DNA from 2 places in the Methylomusa anaerophila genome. Region 1 is predicted to be linked to the other one. Evidence: a T-box and tRNA genes for the amino acid it is inferred to sense, from the RefSeq annotation. Region 1 holds a T-box; the other holds one or more tRNA genes.
What was found. A T-box is a leader RNA that pairs with one kind of tRNA and senses whether it is charged. The one in region 1 lies ahead of ileS (isoleucine--tRNA ligase), so its partner is inferred to be a tRNA-Ile.

Region 1 (8,307 bases):
CCCGTAATTGCCGCCAAATTCATGGAGCTATGGGAAGAAGTAGGGTTGCCTGCCGGAGTAGTAAATTATCTTCCTGGCAGTGGCGGAGCCATCGGGGACTATTTGGTAAGCCATACTCAAATCAGATTTATCAATTTCACCGGCTCAAAAGAGGTAGGGTTACGTATCAATGAACTGGCAGCCAAAACCTCTCCCGGCCAAAAATGGATTAAACGTGTTATTGCCGAGATGGGAGGAAAGGACGCCATTGTTGTTGACAGTGAGGCCGACCTGGATGAAGCTGCAGCCGGCATCATAACCTCCGCTTTTGGATTTCAGGGACAAAAGTGTTCAGCCTGTTCCCGCGCCATCGTCGTCGCCGATGTTTATGACGAGGTTGTATCTAAAGTGGCTGCCAAAGCATCTCAGTTGAAACTGGGTTCTGCCAGTGATCCCACAGTGAATCTCGGACCGGTTATTGATAAAAATGCCTATAGCAAAATACTTGAATATATTGAGATCGGTAAATCGGAGGGACGTCTGGTTACAGGCGGAGAAAAAGGAGCAACTGAAGGTTACTTTATTCAGCCTACCGTATTTGCCGAGATAGATCCGCAGGCCAAAATTGCTCAGGAGGAAATCTTCGGTCCGGTTGTCGCGATTATTAAAGCAAAGGATTATGACGACGCCATTCGCATTGCCAATGACACCGAGTACGGTCTTACAGGCGCTGTGTATTCAAAAAACAGAGTAAAACTCGAGAAAGCGCGCCGCGAATTCCACGTGGGTAACTTGTATTTTAACCGGAAATGCACCGGAGCGCTGGTAGGTGTTCATCCTTTTGGCGGCTTTAATATGTCCGGAACCGACTCCAAAGCCGGCGGAGCGGATTATTTGCTACTTTTCCTACAGGCCAAGTCAGTTTGTGAAAAGTTGTAAGAAAAAATACTGAGGATGCTTGTAAGATTATTCAAAAAAATGCTTGCCAAAATTATTAAAACATACTAGAATGTATAATCATAGGAGACAATAGTCTCTGATATACCTTAAGGCAATGATGCTTTTTGGAGAATTAAGTTGTATTTTTAATTCTCCAAGAAGCTTTGTTTTTAAGGTAATACATAGGTTTATCTATCTTTATCTATTCATGTTGCTATTGTGGAGGTGATTTGAATCAAATTTTAGGATAACCACGGATTATACATATCTAAATGACGGATAGGAGAGGGGACTTATGAGTAAAGTTAGTTTCAAAATCACCTGTTTAGTAATGATGCTCACTTTGGTCGCAGGTATGATAGCAGGCTGTGGTGATACCGGCAGCAAAGACATAAAAATCGGGGTCGTCTACGAACTGACCGGAAATACCGCTTCCTTCGGAACGGCTGCCGCTAACGGCACCAAACTTGCTATTAAGGAAATTAACGCCAAAGGTGGCGTACTAGGCAAGCAAATTCAAATTGTGGTAGCGGATAACAAAGGTGAACCTTCTGAATCCACTAACGCTATGACTAAAGTTATTACTCAAGATAAGGTAATAGCTGTTGCTGGCTTCACTGTCAGTTCCAACGGAATTGCCGGATCGACGGTTGCTGAAGTCAATAAAATTCCTTTTGTAGCGACAGCTACTACTAACCCCAAAGTCACTCTTGACGAAAAAACCGGTAAAACGAAAGACTACGTATTCCGCGCCTGCTTCATTGACCCGTTTCAAGGTACAGTTGGCGCTAACTTTGCACTGAACGCTCTGAAAGTGAAAAAAGCCGCCATTATGGTTGACAACTCCAGCGACTACAGCAAAGGCTTGACTCAATTCTTCAAAGACGCCTTTACTAAAGGGGGAGGCCAAATCTTGGCTGAAGAAGCATTCCTCCAAAAAGATCAGGATTTCAAGGCTATCTTGACCAAGATTAAAGCCCAAAATCCGGATTTGATATACCTTCCCGCTTATTATGAAGAAGTCGGCAAGATTGTAAAACAAGCTCGTGAAATGGGTATCAACGTACCAATTCTCGGCAGTGACGGCTGGGATTCTCCTAAACTGGTAGAAATCGGCGGTAAGGAAGCCATGAACAATACCTATTTTACCAATCTTTATTCAGTAGAAGATACTAATCCTGCGTCCAAGGCTTTTGTTGAAGCTTACAAGAAAGAATATGGTCAAATACCTGACGCGATGTCTGCTATGGGATATGATGCCGCCTATTTGCTGGTGGACGCCATCAAGCGGGCTAACAGCACAGAAGCAGCCAAAATCCGCGAAGCTCTTGCCGCAACCAAAGGATTTAAAAGCTTAAGCGGTGATATGGATTTAAGCGCTACCCACGATGCTATTAGAAGCGCAGCCATTATTGAAATGAAAGATGGAAAGCAAGTTTACAAGGATACAGTTAAACCTTAATAAAGTTACTGAAATGCACCGCCGAAAAATTAACGGCGGTGCATTTTTATTTTAAAACCATATTTATAGTTTTATGTAAAAACGATAAAATAATATATATATCACTGAAAGGAAAATTCTGTTTATGAGCGAATAAACTAAATATAAATGGAGGGTTTGTTTTGTCTGTTAAACAAAATATAATAGAAATTACCAATAAGATTAATGAATCACTGAATAGGCGTACTGCCGCTAATATAACTGATAGCGTCAAAATTATTGCCGTAACTAAGAATCAGACCGTGACAGCCATGCTGGAGGCAATTGACGCCGGAATAACCGCCGTCGGGGAAAACCGTATACAAGAAGCGCTGACAAAATATCCTGAAATAACCGGAACAGCCAATTGCAAGGTTGAATGGCACCTTATCGGTCATCTGCAAACCAATAAAGCCCGTTTAGCCGTACAGTATTTTGACATGATTCATTCTGTTGACAGTGAACGATTAGTTACTGATATTGACCGCGCCGCAGCTAAACTATCGAAACGGCAAGACATTCTGATTCAAGTAAATGTGGCTGGTGAAGACACAAAGTATGGCATACCGCCTAAAATCAGGGATCTGCTTGCCTTGGTCCGGGCCGTTAGCGAACTGGAAAATGTCCGTTTATGCGGCTTGATGACCGTCGCTCCTTATTGCGATGACCCTGAAGCTGTAAGACCCTTCTTCCGGGAACTGTATTATCTTTATAATGAAATTGTTTCTTTAAATATTGCCCGTGTTGAAATGAAATGGCTCTCGATGGGAATGACAAATGATTATTGTGTCGCCATTGAAGAAGGGGCTAATATTGTCCGAATCGGTACGGGAATCTTCGGAACTCGATATTATTGAGGAGGTATTCATATGAAATTCATGGAAAAAGTGTGGGGCAGCTTGGGCCTGTTTGAATCCGTGGAGGGGGATGACCAGCGTCCCAAAAACGAAGAATCAGAAACAAAGGCCAAGAAGAATAATAATGTAGTTTCATTGCCTATGCCTCATCAACAGCAACAAAGTCCCGCAGCAAAGCAGGTAAAAGTAATGGTAGTAGAGCCGTTCTCTTTCGATGATGCTCAACACGTGGCCGATTTCCTGAAAAATAGAAAACCGGTTGTTGTTAATCTGGAAAATACTGATGTCGATATTGCCAAACGCATGATTGATTTCATTAGTGGTACAACTTATGCATTAAGCGGTTCAATTCAAAAAGTGGGGAATAATATTTTCCTGTGTGCACCGGCAAATGTAGATGTAGCGTATAGTTCCCGCGAAGAAAATATGGACAAGGCTTTCCTGCCTTGGAATAAACAGAGTTAAGACCGAAGTAAAATCGGAGGTAATATGCTATTAAATAAAACAATAGGATTTATTGGCGGTGGAGCCATGGCCGAAGCGCTCATTCGCGGTATTCTAAAATCGGGAATGATTGAAGCATCCCAGTTAATTGTAAATGACATCTCATCTGAGCGTCTTCGATATCTAACTAATCTATTTTCTGTAGAGACTACGAGTGACAGTCAGGAATTGGCTAAAAAAGCCGATGTGTTGTTTTTGACTGTGAAACCCCAAGTCATGAACCATGTTGTCGACCAAATTACCCCGGTGGTTTCAAAGTCCACGATAATTGTTTCCGTGGCAGCCGGTGTAACATTATCCACTTTACAAAATAAAATGCCGGGAGTACCCGTAGTTCGGGTAATGCCCAACACCGCTGTTGCCGTAGGCGAAGGTATGTCGGCCATTGCCCTCGGCAAATATGCGACAAGTTCCATTGGTGAAATGGTATCCTCTGTTTTCGCTTCGGTTGGTAAGGTTGTTACAGTGGGCGAGGACTTAATGGATGCGGTAACCGGTTTGTCCGGTAGTGGGCCGGGATATGTCTATGTTCTGATTGACGCGCTTACTGACGCCGGGGTTCGAGTAGGATTTTCCCGCCAAACAGCTTTGTTACTGTCAGCTCAAACATTACTGGGTGCGGCAAAGATGGTCCTGGAAACGGGGGAACATCCCGCCAAATTGCGCGACATGGTTACTTCTCCCGGCGGTACCTCTATCACCGGCATTCACGTTTTGGAGCAGAAAGGCGTAAGAGCGGCTTTGATTGACGCCGTGGTAGCGGCAACGGAAAGGTCCAAGGAAATGGGGCGGAAGTAAATGAGCGAACGAGATAAGATTCTTCGCTATTACAGTGCTTCCGGTGAAGGGGAACTCGCCGCTAAACTTCTTGATTTGGCCGAGTGGGTTTTAAAAAATCACAAATATAAAATCAGTGAATTTTTAGACCCCCATAGTCAGACTATCGCGGAAACCATTGCAGCTCATTATAATCGCCTGACATTACTTAGTAATGGTGGGTATACGGGAGCAGAAAGACGAAAAGTCGCCTTTGCCGATAATGATTTTTTGGCTATTACAGAAGATGTGGATTTTTCAATTAATGCCCTCAGTATCAACTGGGATATCCGCTATTACAGCTTATCTCATCGCGACGTACTGGGCGCCGTTTTAGGGCTGGGAATTAAACGTGAAGTCACTGGCGATATTATTATGCTGAAAGACCATTGTCATATTATCGTGGATAATATGATGACGGAATATATCATCAACAACCTGACTACTGTCGGTCAGGCTCCGGTGACAATAGAAAAAATTATGCTAAATGAAATTGCGCCCCGGGAAGAGAAAGTGAAAGAGATAAGATCGACGGTGGCTTCCTTGCGGCTTGACGCGGTGGCTGCAGCCGGTTTTGGCACATCCCGTACCAGGATGGCGGAAGAAATTGCGGCCCTGAAGGTCAAAGTGAACTGGCAAGAGGCAAAAAGTTCTTCTCAAACCGTGAAAATAGGTGATGTAATCTCTATGCGAGGACGCGGTCGGGTAGAAGTGTGTGAAATTCCTGGACAAACTAAAAAAGGGCGCTTCAGCGTCGTATTACGACGCTTCATATAAATATCTATTCAGATTATAAATGCCACGAACTATCCTGAAAATCTAAAACGTCGTAAGATAAAGGAACCGGAACCACAGAGACACAGAGAACGCAGAGGGACACGGAGAAAGGATAACGAAGAGTGTTGAAAAAACATAAATAATTAAACCCTCTGCGTTTCTCTGCGCCCTCTGCTCCTCTGTGGTAAAACGTTCTCCATTTTTATAAGCAGTTCCCTATTTAAAGACGAATAGTTACTAAAATAAATTATGGGAGTGTATGTAAGTATGCTGACGCCGTTGGATATTCATAACAAAGAGTTTAAGCATGGTTTTCGGGGCTACAATGAAGAAGAAGTTGACGAATTTCTTGACCAGGTAGTAAAGGATTATGAAACTTTATACCGGGAAAATATTGATCTAAAAGAAACAGTTGAACGGCTCAACGGAAAATTGGAACATTATCAACATATGGAAAATACACTTCACAGTACACTGGTCATTGCCCAAGAAACAGCCGAAGAAGTGAAACTCAATGCCAAAAAGGAAACCGAGCTGATTATTAAAGAAGCGGAGATTCGCGCCCAGGGAATGGTTGATGAAGCTTTTGCAAAAGTTCGTAGGTTAACAGGTGAATATGAAGATTTGCAAAAACAGTCCCAAATTTTCCGTACAAGGCTGCGTACCTTATTGCAGGCTCAAATGGATATGCTTAATAACGCCAAGGAAGAGGATGAAAACTAATATTGAATATTCAAAACCTGAATATCAAGGAATTTGCTGACGGCATCGCTTTTAAGGTGAAGGTGCAGCCGCGAGCCAGCAAAAATTGCGTTGCCGGGATTGTAGAAGATTCCCTAAAAATCAGTTTGACTTCACCGCCGGTTGATGGCGAAGCAAATATTGCTTGCATAGCTTATATTGCCGAATTGTTTAATGTATCCAAAAGTCAGGTGCGTATTACCACTGGGGAAAAAAGCCGCACTAAGATTATTAAAATTGAGACAATCGACAAAAACCAATTTACAGCCATATTATCCCGCTATTTAGCCTGAATATAGATATAATGCATTAAAGAATTGACATCCGGGTATTAGGATAAGCGGAGGTTAAGCGGCAGCGTCGAAGCGTTCCTAATATCCGGATATAATTTCAATTCTTTAATACGTTCCATATAGATATTATAATTTGACTTTATCCCCCAATGTTAATATAATATTGTATGCATATATCCTTATATTGTTATGGTAATGACGGAGACATTAGCCTCAGATTTATAGGTTACAGCGAGCCGGCGGAATGGTGGAAGCCCGGTTATACCTTGTCTTTGGTGAAAATCACTCCTGAACTGCGAACCGAATTTTTCAGGTAGGCTTCGCCGTTTGACGCCCGTTAGCGCGTTGAAAGAGCTGCAATACTGTAGCAAATAGGGTGGTACCACGGGATTGACCTCTCGTCCCTTGCGGGATGCGGGGTTTTTATTTTTGGAGGTGTACAGATTGGACTACAGCAAATCCCTTAACTTACCGCAGACTGAATTTCCTATGCGGGGAAACTTGCCGGAACGGGAGCCAAAATTACTAGAATACTGGCATAACGAAGCCATATACCAAAAGAAGATTAAACGGAATCAAGGTAATCCGAAATTTATTTTGCATGACGGTCCTCCGTACGCAAATGGAAACATCCATATTGGTACGGCATTAAATAAAATTTTAAAGGATATTATCGTAAAATATAAATCATTGCACGGTTTTGCAGCTCCTTATGTTCCCGGTTGGGATACTCACGGCTTGCCTATTGAACATGCAGCCATTAAAATTCTTGGTCTTAACAGACATGAACTAAATCCCCTGGATTTAAGACGCGAATGCAGACAGTACGCGTTTAAATGCCTTGATATGCAGCGTGAAGACTTTAAACGTCTGGGAATTACCGGTGATTGGGAGAACCCCTATGTAACTCTTTATCCGGAATACGAGGCCAAACAGATTGAAGTATTTGGCGAAATGGCGAAAAAAAATTATATATACAAAGGTCTGAAATCGGTATACTGGTGTACCTCTTGCGAAACAGCCCTGGCGGAAGCTGAAATTGAATATGCAGAAAAAAAGTCCCATTCAATCTTTGTTAAATTTCTGTTAGTTGACGACAAAGGCAATTTACCTGTTGGCGTTGATCGTGAACGGGTCTTTGCCGTGATTTGGACGACCACTCCCTGGACGATGCCAGCTAACGTAGCCATTGCTGTAAACCCTGACCTGGAATACGCCTGGGTAGAAGTCAACGACGAAATATATCTGTTGGCGAAAGAATTGGTTGAAACGGTTACCAAAGCCAACGGCTTGGAAAACTATACAATATTGTCCACGCTGAAAGGCTCAGCCACCGAAGGAATGCTTTTTCATCATCCGTTCTTTGACCGTGAGGCACCGGTCATTTTAGGTGACCATGTTACTTTAGAGCAAGGCACAGGCTGTGTCCACACCGCTCCCGGACACGGCCAGGAGGACTTTGAGGTTGGCGCCAAGTATGGATTACCGGTAATTAGTCCGGTAGATCCAACAGGCCACTTTACAGCCGAAGCCGGTAAATTTCAGGGTATGTCAGTAAACGATGCCAACGTTCCTATCATCAAAGAATTGGCTGAGCGCAGCATGCTTCTCGGTAAAAGCTCAATTAAGCACCAGTATGCGCACTGCTGGCGGTGCAAAAATCCAATTATCTATCGGGCAACGGAACAGTGGTTTGCTTCGGTAGAAGGTTTTCGACAAGAAGCTTTGAATGCAATCAAAGACGTAACCTGGATTCCTTCCTGGGGCGAGGACCGCATTCACAACATGGTTGCCGACCGTCAGGACTGGTGCATCTCGCGGCAAAGAGTCTGGGGGGTGCCTATACCAATTTTTTACTGCACCGAATGTAACACTCACATTATCAACGACACTACCATTACTGCAGTTGCCGATCTCTTCC
Region 2 (8,307 bases), 190 kb from region 1:
CAGCAATATCTGCTTGCAAAATTTTGCTCAGTATACGCCCTGCTGGCTGATCGGTTCGTACTTTCGTAATACCTTTAAACAGGAAAGGATGATGGGCTATGATCATATGTATTCCGGAAGTGATTGCCTGATCGGTTATAGCCTCATCCACATCCAGCGTCACTAAAATTTTACTGACTTCCTGGTTTGGTTTGCCTATAATCAGACCGACATTATCCCATGCTTCCGCCAACTGCGCGGGCGCAAGCTTTTCCATTGCATCTATCACAGCTTGACACATTACAGGCATATGAGTTTTTCCTCCAATGCTTTCATTTTGGCTATAAGTTCCTGATATTTAGGTGAAGCCGCGGCTGCGGGACTGCCGCTCATTGCAATTATAATTTCTTTATAATGTATCAATATCTCGGCTATTAACTGTTTTAATAGCGGATGTTTACTATTCCACAGTACTGGCCCAATTTCATAGAAAATAGGGTCTAATGGCTGAGTCTCTCCCTGCTCCGTTACAATAATCTGATAAGTTTTCCCTTCATCTTCTGCCAAAGTTTCATCAGTAATCCGCCACCTGTTTTCAGTAAGCCAACGTCTGACGGGAGCAGCAGCAATCATTGGCTGAAGAATCATACGGGTGACAGTTCCGGTGACATCCGGTCGGCTGGTAAGTATATTTATAATATTGGCTCCACCCATGCCGGCAATTACAATTGCGTCAACTTCTCCCGGCTTAATTACATTAAGCCCGTCTCCCTGTCTAACGGAAATAAATTTTTCCAGCCCGGCGTCTTGAACTGCCTTTTGAGCTGAAAGATAAGGTCCTTGGTGGAGATCACCCGCTATTGCATAAGAAATGATATTATGCCGGACCAAATAGATTGGAAGATAAGCATGATCGGTACCAATGTCACCCAGTCGGCTGCCTTGGGGAACCTTAGAAGCAATGGCGGCGAGACGTTTTCCGAGTTTCACTTGAGCTCCTCCTACATGATGTCCCAACCATAGTATTTCTCGAACTAGGGTAAAAATCCTTTTTGTGGAAACCCCCCCCCTGCCTATTCATTCACAAACGTAAAAAAACCTACGAAGACTGCTCGTAGGTTTTTGCAAAATTTGGTGGGCGATGACAGGATCGAACTGCCGACATCCTGCTTGTAAGGCAGGCGCTCTCCCGGCTGAGCTAATCGCCCGTTTCGATTTTCGACATCTGACGTTCGACTTTCGTCACACCTAGCCGAAAACTATTTATCCAGGCTCGTCACTTCTGCCCTTTCGAACATCGCGCATCGAACCTCGAATATCGAATATGGTGACCCGTAAGGGAATCGAACCCTTGATACCGCCGTGAAAGGGCGGTGTCTTAACCGCTTGACCAACGGGCCATAACAGTAGGCGGTCATCAGGCAGCAGGCGTCGGGAACGAAATTATTTAAGTTTATCTCTCTTATCTACTACCTATGACTAAAAATACTTATTTAATTGTCGGATTTCAATCATTTGGAGACAACGAAACACTCCCGCTGCCTGACACCCGATGACCGATGACCAAATTGGTGGGCCCACCTGGGATCGAACCAGGGACCAGCCGGTTATGAGCCGGCTGCTCTACCGCTGAGCTATAGGCCCTAGAGGCGTAACTATTCACCTTTAAGTTGGGAACTGCTTATAAACCGCCATCTGCGTCGTTACTCTTGCGGTCCTCACTACAACGTACCACCCAGTACGTCTTCGTTCCGGTCCTCATCGTGCCTAGCATCTGACAATTTCTAAGCAGTTCGAGGCATTTGATAACCTTAGCAGTTACCTAGAGAGATATTAAAACAGGTTTTCCGAAGAAAGCCTGTTTTACAAACTTATAAACTGGCTCCTCGAGTAGGACTCGAACCTACAACAACTCGGTTAACAGCCGAGTGCTCTACCATTGAGCTATCGAGGAATGACGCCAACGAAAATTATTATATCTCATGGTCATCTTTACGTCAAGTTTTTTTAATAATTAAATAGAACTTCGGACATCCCTATTCCAGAAAATCTTTGAGTTTTTTACTGCGACTAGGATGTCTAAGCTTTCTTAGTGCTTTCGCTTCAATTTGCCGAATACGTTCGCGTGTTACCCCGAAATGCTGTCCAACTTCCTCCAATGTACGGGCACGACCGTCATCCAGACCAAATCGCAATCTGAGAACCTTCTCCTCACGGGGTGTCAAAGTTTCCAGCACTTCTTCCAGTTGTTCTTTTAATAGCATAAAGGAAGCAGCCTCGGCCGGCGCCGGCGCATCCTGATCTTCAATGAAGTCTCCCAGATGAGAGTCTTCTTCTTCGCCAATGGGTGTTTCTAACGAAACCGGTTCCTGGGCAATCTTCATAATTTCACGAACCCGTTCCACGCTGACATCCATTGCTCTTGCAATTTCCTCCGGTATCGGGTCACGTCCCAATTCCTGGAGAAGCTGACGTGAAACACGAATTAATTTATTTATTGTTTCAACCATATGAACAGGAATTCGTATGGTACGCGCCTGATCGGCAATCGCCCGGGTAATTGCCTGACGTATCCACCAGGTAGCATAGGTACTAAATTTGTATCCCTTGTTGTAGTCAAATTTTTCTACCGCTTTGATAAGACCTAAGTTTCCTTCCTGAATTAAATCTAAAAACAGCATACCTCGACCCACATATCGCTTAGCAATACTTACAACCAGTCTAAGGTTGGCTTCCGCCAGCCGGCGCTTTGCTTCATCGTCGCCCTGTTCCATACGCTTAGCCAATTTAATCTCTTCATCAGCCGTCAAGAGTGGAACGCGGCCAATCTCTTTAAGATACATGCGAACAGGGTCGTCAATACTGATACCTTCTGGAATGGTGAGATCAATATCTACCTCTTCGGCCGTAACTTCGATCTCAGAAATATCCGGACCGTCTATCATCTCCACATCGGGCACTTCATCAACAATCTCAATGCCTTTATTAGTGAAAATCTCATACATATCGTCAATTTCATCCGGTGATAAATCTTCGCTCTGCATTGTATCCATGATCTCGGCATATGTCAACACACCGCCACGTTTTTTGCCTTTATGCAGCAATTCGTCAACATGCTCATTGGACAAAGTTTTTTTATCGGCCATATTTCTCCCCCCTTCCCTTGGCAAGACCGGAAAATGTGGATACTGATAAGTTAAAGTTGATGTAACTTGCTAATCTCATTTTTGATTCGCTGACTCTCTGCTAATTCCTGCAGAAAGTTGCTATCCCCCATACGTTCTAATTCATCGGCCGTCAAACGGTGTTGTTCATATAAAGCAGTTAAATGCGCCAAGCGAATAGCTCTTATACAACCGTCAACAAATTGGGCAATATCATGGAATTCTATATCCATTAACATAATATGAGAAAGCTCGGTTGCTGCTTTTTCGCTTAGATTATTTGCACCATTATATAATATAGCCGGTGTAATATTTTTTTCCATATTATACGCGTTAAATATAAAATTAATTATTTCTATTCGCTCACTGCCATGTACTTCTTCACTTTTCAATTGCGTGGCAACGTAAGGAATAAGCGAAGGTTCGTCAAACATTAAGCGAATAATCTGGCGTTCAGCTTTGGTTCTTGCCGGGATAGGTTTCTGAGATGAAAACGCAATATTTATATTTTTCCCGTTTTTTACATTATTATCCTTTTTGCTTTGAATAATGTACTTTCGTATTTCGGCTCTAAACGCACCCTCGTCAACCCCTATTAGTTGTGAAAGCCGAGATATATGAGCTTCGGTTTCCACCTGATTTCTAGTTACAGCCAATATAGGAACAAGCTTCGCAACAGCGGCAATTTTACTTTCGATACTTGAAAAATCCGTATTGGCTAAAGCCTGACTAATTTGATATTCAACTAGCGGCAGAGAGTCCTGTATCAAAAGCTTATATGCTTCACTGCCGTATTTTCGCAAAAATTCATCAGGGTCTTTGCCGTCAGGAATCTGCACAACTCTAATCTTAGCTCCCAAAGCACGCACTACTTCCAACGCTCTTAAGGTTGCGTTCTGACCGGCGCTGTCGCTGTCATATGAAAACACCATTTCCACATTGCATTTAAGGATCTGTCTTGCCTGCTCGGGAGTAAAAGCGGTTCCCAAGGAGGCTACTACATTTTTTATCCCCATACAGTGTGCGGTAATGGCATCCATGTAACCTTCCACAACAATTGCCTGACCAGAGCCGCGGATATTCTCATAAGCTATATCAAATCCATATAAAACGTGGCGTTTATTAAAAATTAAGGTTTCCGGAGAATTTAAATACTTAGGCTGGCTATTATCAATCACCCGGCCACCAAAGCCGATGACCCTTCCCCTTGCATCACAGATCGGAAATATAATACGGTTCCGGAAGCGGTCGTATACTCCTCGGCCGGACTGTCGGGAAACTGCTAATCCCGATTTAAGTAAAACGTCCAGGGAAATACCGCGCTCCAAAAATGCTAGGGAAAGCTTATCCCACTGAGGGGGAGCAAAGCCTATTTTATAAGTCTCGATTGTTTGATCAGCAACACCTCGTGCTGCCAAATACTCCCGAGCGGTTTTACCCAAATTGGTTTTAGTCAAACACGAAAAAAAGAAATCTCTGGCTAATTCGGTAGCCTGATATATTTTGTTAATTTCCTGATCCCTTATTTTTTCCCGTTCAGATTTCTCTTTTGCCGGCAAGGAAACATTCATTTTATTGGCTAATAACTTCACCGCATCCAAAAAACCAATGTTTTCGATTTTCATCAAGAAATTGTAGACATTACCGCCGGTTTGGCATCCAAAACAGTAAAAAAATCCTTTATCAGGAGTAACAGAGAATGATGGTGTTTTTTCATGATGAAATGGGCAACATCCCCAATAATTCTTACCTCGTTTTTTTAAGGGTACGTAATCGGAGATTATACCAACAATGTCGCTTGTCTCACGCAACTGTTCAATAAAATCTTCGAATACTAAGTCTTTCATAGTTTTCACCTAGCATATTTTTCGCCATTTATTTTCATAATCCTGCTAAATAACCGGTTTACTGCCTACCAAAGCATCCTGTCATTTTGCCAAATTCGACATAAATAATTATTATTCCTGCTACTGCGGTTACAGATGCTCAGTTGTTAACAGGATCAAGCTCCATGTTTAAATATTATTCAATATAAATGACAAAATTCCTCTTTGGGATCTTGACAAACAACAGTATATTTGTTAAATAAAACAACCGTGATCCAATGACCCGGTTGTGAAGATAAATTATTGTCCTCATTTAGACTGGGCCCATGTTGATGGGATAAAGAGCTTCTCGAATATCTTAATAGCATATAAATCGGTCAAACCCGCAACATAGTCGACCGTCGTTGTCTGCAACCCCCAACGTTTTTCGCGGTCTAAGAACTCTTGCGGCAAACTATCGGGGTTCTTCATAAAATATTCATATAGCTTACTAATAACATAGCGAGCTTTTTTCCGGTCTGGTTCCAGTTCGGGCGAATGATATATTTTTTCGAACATGAACTCGCGTAACTGGTCCATGGCATTTTTAACTGGATCTGACATAAGAATTTCTTTTTTCCCTGTAGATTTTATAATAATGTCAGACACCATGACAGTAATCATGCGGGAAGGGTTGGTCCCCAGCGTTGAAGCAACATTTGGGGGAAGATCGGAAGGCCTGAGCATCCCCGCCCGTATTCCATCATCGTAATCATGACATAAATAGGCAATTCGGTCACCAAACCGAACAATATTTCCCTCCAAAGTAAGCGGTTTGCTATTCCCGGTATGATTGAGTATTCCATCCCGTACTTCCGCTGTTAAATTAAGGCCCTGCCCGTTGCGTTCCAGATGCTCAACAACACGGAGACTCTGCTCATTATGGCTATAACATCCGATTAAATCTTTGAGTGCGTATTCACCGGAATGACCAAAGGGAGTATGCCCTACATCATGACCCAAGGCTATGGCCTCAGTCAAGTCTTCATTTAGCATTAGGCTTCGGGCAATCGTCCGGGAAATTTGAGCTACTTCCAGGCTATGAGTCATTCGCATCCGGTAATGATCCCCCGGTGATATATAAACCTGGGTCTTATGCTTTAGCCTGCGGAAGGATTTACTGTGAATAATTCGGTCACGATCTCTTTGGAATGCGGTGCGAAAATCGCATGGTGACTCATCCCGCTCCCGCACTGCATCCCGGCTTTTGGCCGCAAAAGGGGCTAATATTTTATATTCCAACTCTTCAATACGTTCCCGTACCTTCATTGGATGTATTTGCCTCCTCTAATATCTAATGTGGATGGTTTCCTTGTCTTATCCCGTTTTTATAGAAAGACCAGAAAGACTCAAACCAGAAACGGATCTTTTTCCCAGGTGCGCGTATTATACTTGTTTTAGTATAATACAATCAAAAGGGGGATCTACAGTGAAAATAAAAGCCTTAATTTTCATTATCGTCTTTATTGTATTATTAACCGGCATAGCTGCTGCCAAACCTGTTATTACCGCTGATCAAACTTATTTTGACATTAATACTGGTCTGTATGTCTTAAAAGGAAATGTCTTTATCCAGGTTAATAATCGCACCATAACTGCGGGTCAAGCCAAGGTTGACATGGCATCTCTAGAAGTTTGGGGTTCCGGAGGAATCTCGGTCACTCAGGATGATATACATTTTACCGGGGACAGTGTATACGTGTGCGGAGCAAACAGCCAGGCTTCCATCGATGGCGGAGTAGAGTTTGCCCGCACCAATCTATCCATAAAGGCCAATAAAGTTGATTTCAACTGGCGTAGCCGAATTGCGAATTTTTGCGGTGACGTGGAAGTAACACAGGGAAATAACCGGTGGAAAGCGGCTAATGTAGTCTATAATGTTGACACAGACACATTTTTGTAATCAAGTTGGAGGATAAAGAGGGACTCTTTTCACTGTTTGTTATTTCTTTGGACGATTTCTAGAATTTTGTTGGCAGTTTCTTCGATAGCTCTGTTTGACACATCAATGACCAGGCAATTGAGCTTCCTCATTATGGCTTTAGCATATTCAAGTTCTTCAATAATACGGTCCATATTAGCATAAGTCGCATTAGGAGCCAGACCCATGGTTTTTAAACGTTCGCACCTGATTTCATTTAATTTTTGCGAGTTAATAACCAAACCTACTATTCGTTGCGGCGGAACTTGAAACAACTCTTGCGGCGGCGGTACCTCAGGTACCATGGGTACATTTGCCACTTTTATTTTTTTATGCGCCAAATACATACTTAACGGGGTCTTCGAAGTTCGCGAAACTCCGACAATCACAACATCAGCTTTAAGTAAGCCCCAGGGATTTTTTCCATCATCATACTTTACGGCAAATTCTACGGCTTCAACCCGTTTGAAGTATTCCTGGTCAAGCTTGTGGATGAGTCCTGGTGTAAGGCGGGGGATAAGTCCTGAGATCTCTTGAACTGCATTAAGCATGGGGCCCATTATATCGATTGCCGCTACGTCATACCGCTGGGCTTGTTCCAGCAATGCCGCCCGCAAATCAGGGGAAACAAGTGTATGACAGATTACACAGGAATGTTTCGCTGCTTCTCTGACTGTTTCTTCAATCTGATCAACGGAATTGATGTAAGGGATACGAATAATATCAAAATGACCCGAATTGAACTGACTGGCCGTAGCCCTAGCCACCATCTCGGCAGTCTCGCCAATTGAATCGGATAAAGCATAAATAATCGGTAAACTAGCTATAGTTGTTACCTCCTTTTCCTTCGCCTAATTCTACAAATAGCCTTGCAACATTCGTTTTCGTCAACCGTCCGACAACTTCATAAACTTTGTTTCCCAGGGTAGATGTTGCCGATACAACCGGCAGACTGTCTACTTCATTGTCAATAATTTTTTTTGCGGCTGCAAGTACCGGTTCATCCGGAGTAGTAACCACAATTTTGGGCATGGGAGTCATTAGCACCTTTACCGGCATCTTATGAAGGTCATTCCCACCGATGGCAATCTTCAGTACATCTTTGCGCGATATCACACCTGCCAAAATGCCCCCAGGCTCGACTGCAAACACTGTGCCTACATCTTCCAGGAACATGGTCACGACAGCGTCATAAGCACTAGTGTTACATGATACCACAACAGGTACAGACTGTATATCCCGTACTTTTATTAGGCTAACTTGATCTGTTATCAAAGAAAAAGCATCTTTCCCGGTATAGTAATAGCCAACTTTCGGGCGGGCTTCGATCAGGCCGGACATTACCAGAACAGCTAAATCCGGGCGCAAAGCTGCTCGG

Region 2: it encodes a tRNA-Ile, which carries the amino acid that the T-box ahead of ileS (isoleucine--tRNA ligase) is inferred to sense. The anticodon was not compared.

Annotation. Positions count from the first base shown of each region.
Region 1 is NZ_AP018449.1:4,022,332-4,030,638, forward strand. Features, by position in the region: gene pruA (L-glutamate gamma-semialdehyde dehydrogenase) at 1-918, shown strand, start outside; gene MAMMFC1_RS18295 (ABC transporter substrate-binding protein) at 1,214-2,380, shown strand; gene MAMMFC1_RS18300 (YggS family pyridoxal phosphate-dependent enzyme) at 2,542-3,255, shown strand; gene MAMMFC1_RS18305 (cell division protein SepF) at 3,268-3,720, shown strand; gene proC (pyrroline-5-carboxylate reductase) at 3,745-4,557, shown strand; gene MAMMFC1_RS18315 (YlmH family RNA-binding protein) at 4,558-5,352, shown strand; gene MAMMFC1_RS18320 (DivIVA domain-containing protein) at 5,620-6,075, shown strand; gene MAMMFC1_RS18325 (DUF167 domain-containing protein) at 6,078-6,386, shown strand; T-box leader at 6,573-6,795, shown strand; gene ileS (isoleucine--tRNA ligase) at 6,822-8,307, shown strand, end outside.
Region 2 is NZ_AP018449.1:3,832,841-3,841,147, reverse strand. Features, by position in the region: gene MAMMFC1_RS17330 (Nif3-like dinuclear metal center hexameric protein) at 1-289, opposite strand, end outside; gene MAMMFC1_RS17325 (tRNA (adenine(22)-N(1))-methyltransferase) at 280-969, opposite strand; tRNA gene MAMMFC1_RS17320 (tRNA-Val) at 1,112-1,187, opposite strand; tRNA gene MAMMFC1_RS17315 (tRNA-Glu) at 1,305-1,379, opposite strand; tRNA gene MAMMFC1_RS17310 (tRNA-Ile) at 1,549-1,623, opposite strand; tRNA gene MAMMFC1_RS17305 (tRNA-Asn) at 1,859-1,933, opposite strand; gene rpoD (RNA polymerase sigma factor RpoD) at 2,016-3,125, opposite strand; gene dnaG (DNA primase) at 3,176-4,990, opposite strand; gene MAMMFC1_RS17290 (deoxyguanosinetriphosphate triphosphohydrolase) at 5,279-6,277, opposite strand; gene MAMMFC1_RS17285 (LptA/OstA family protein) at 6,438-6,911, shown strand; gene MAMMFC1_RS17280 (pyruvate, water dikinase regulatory protein) at 6,941-7,756, opposite strand; gene MAMMFC1_RS17275 (helix-turn-helix transcriptional regulator) at 7,749-8,307, opposite strand, start outside.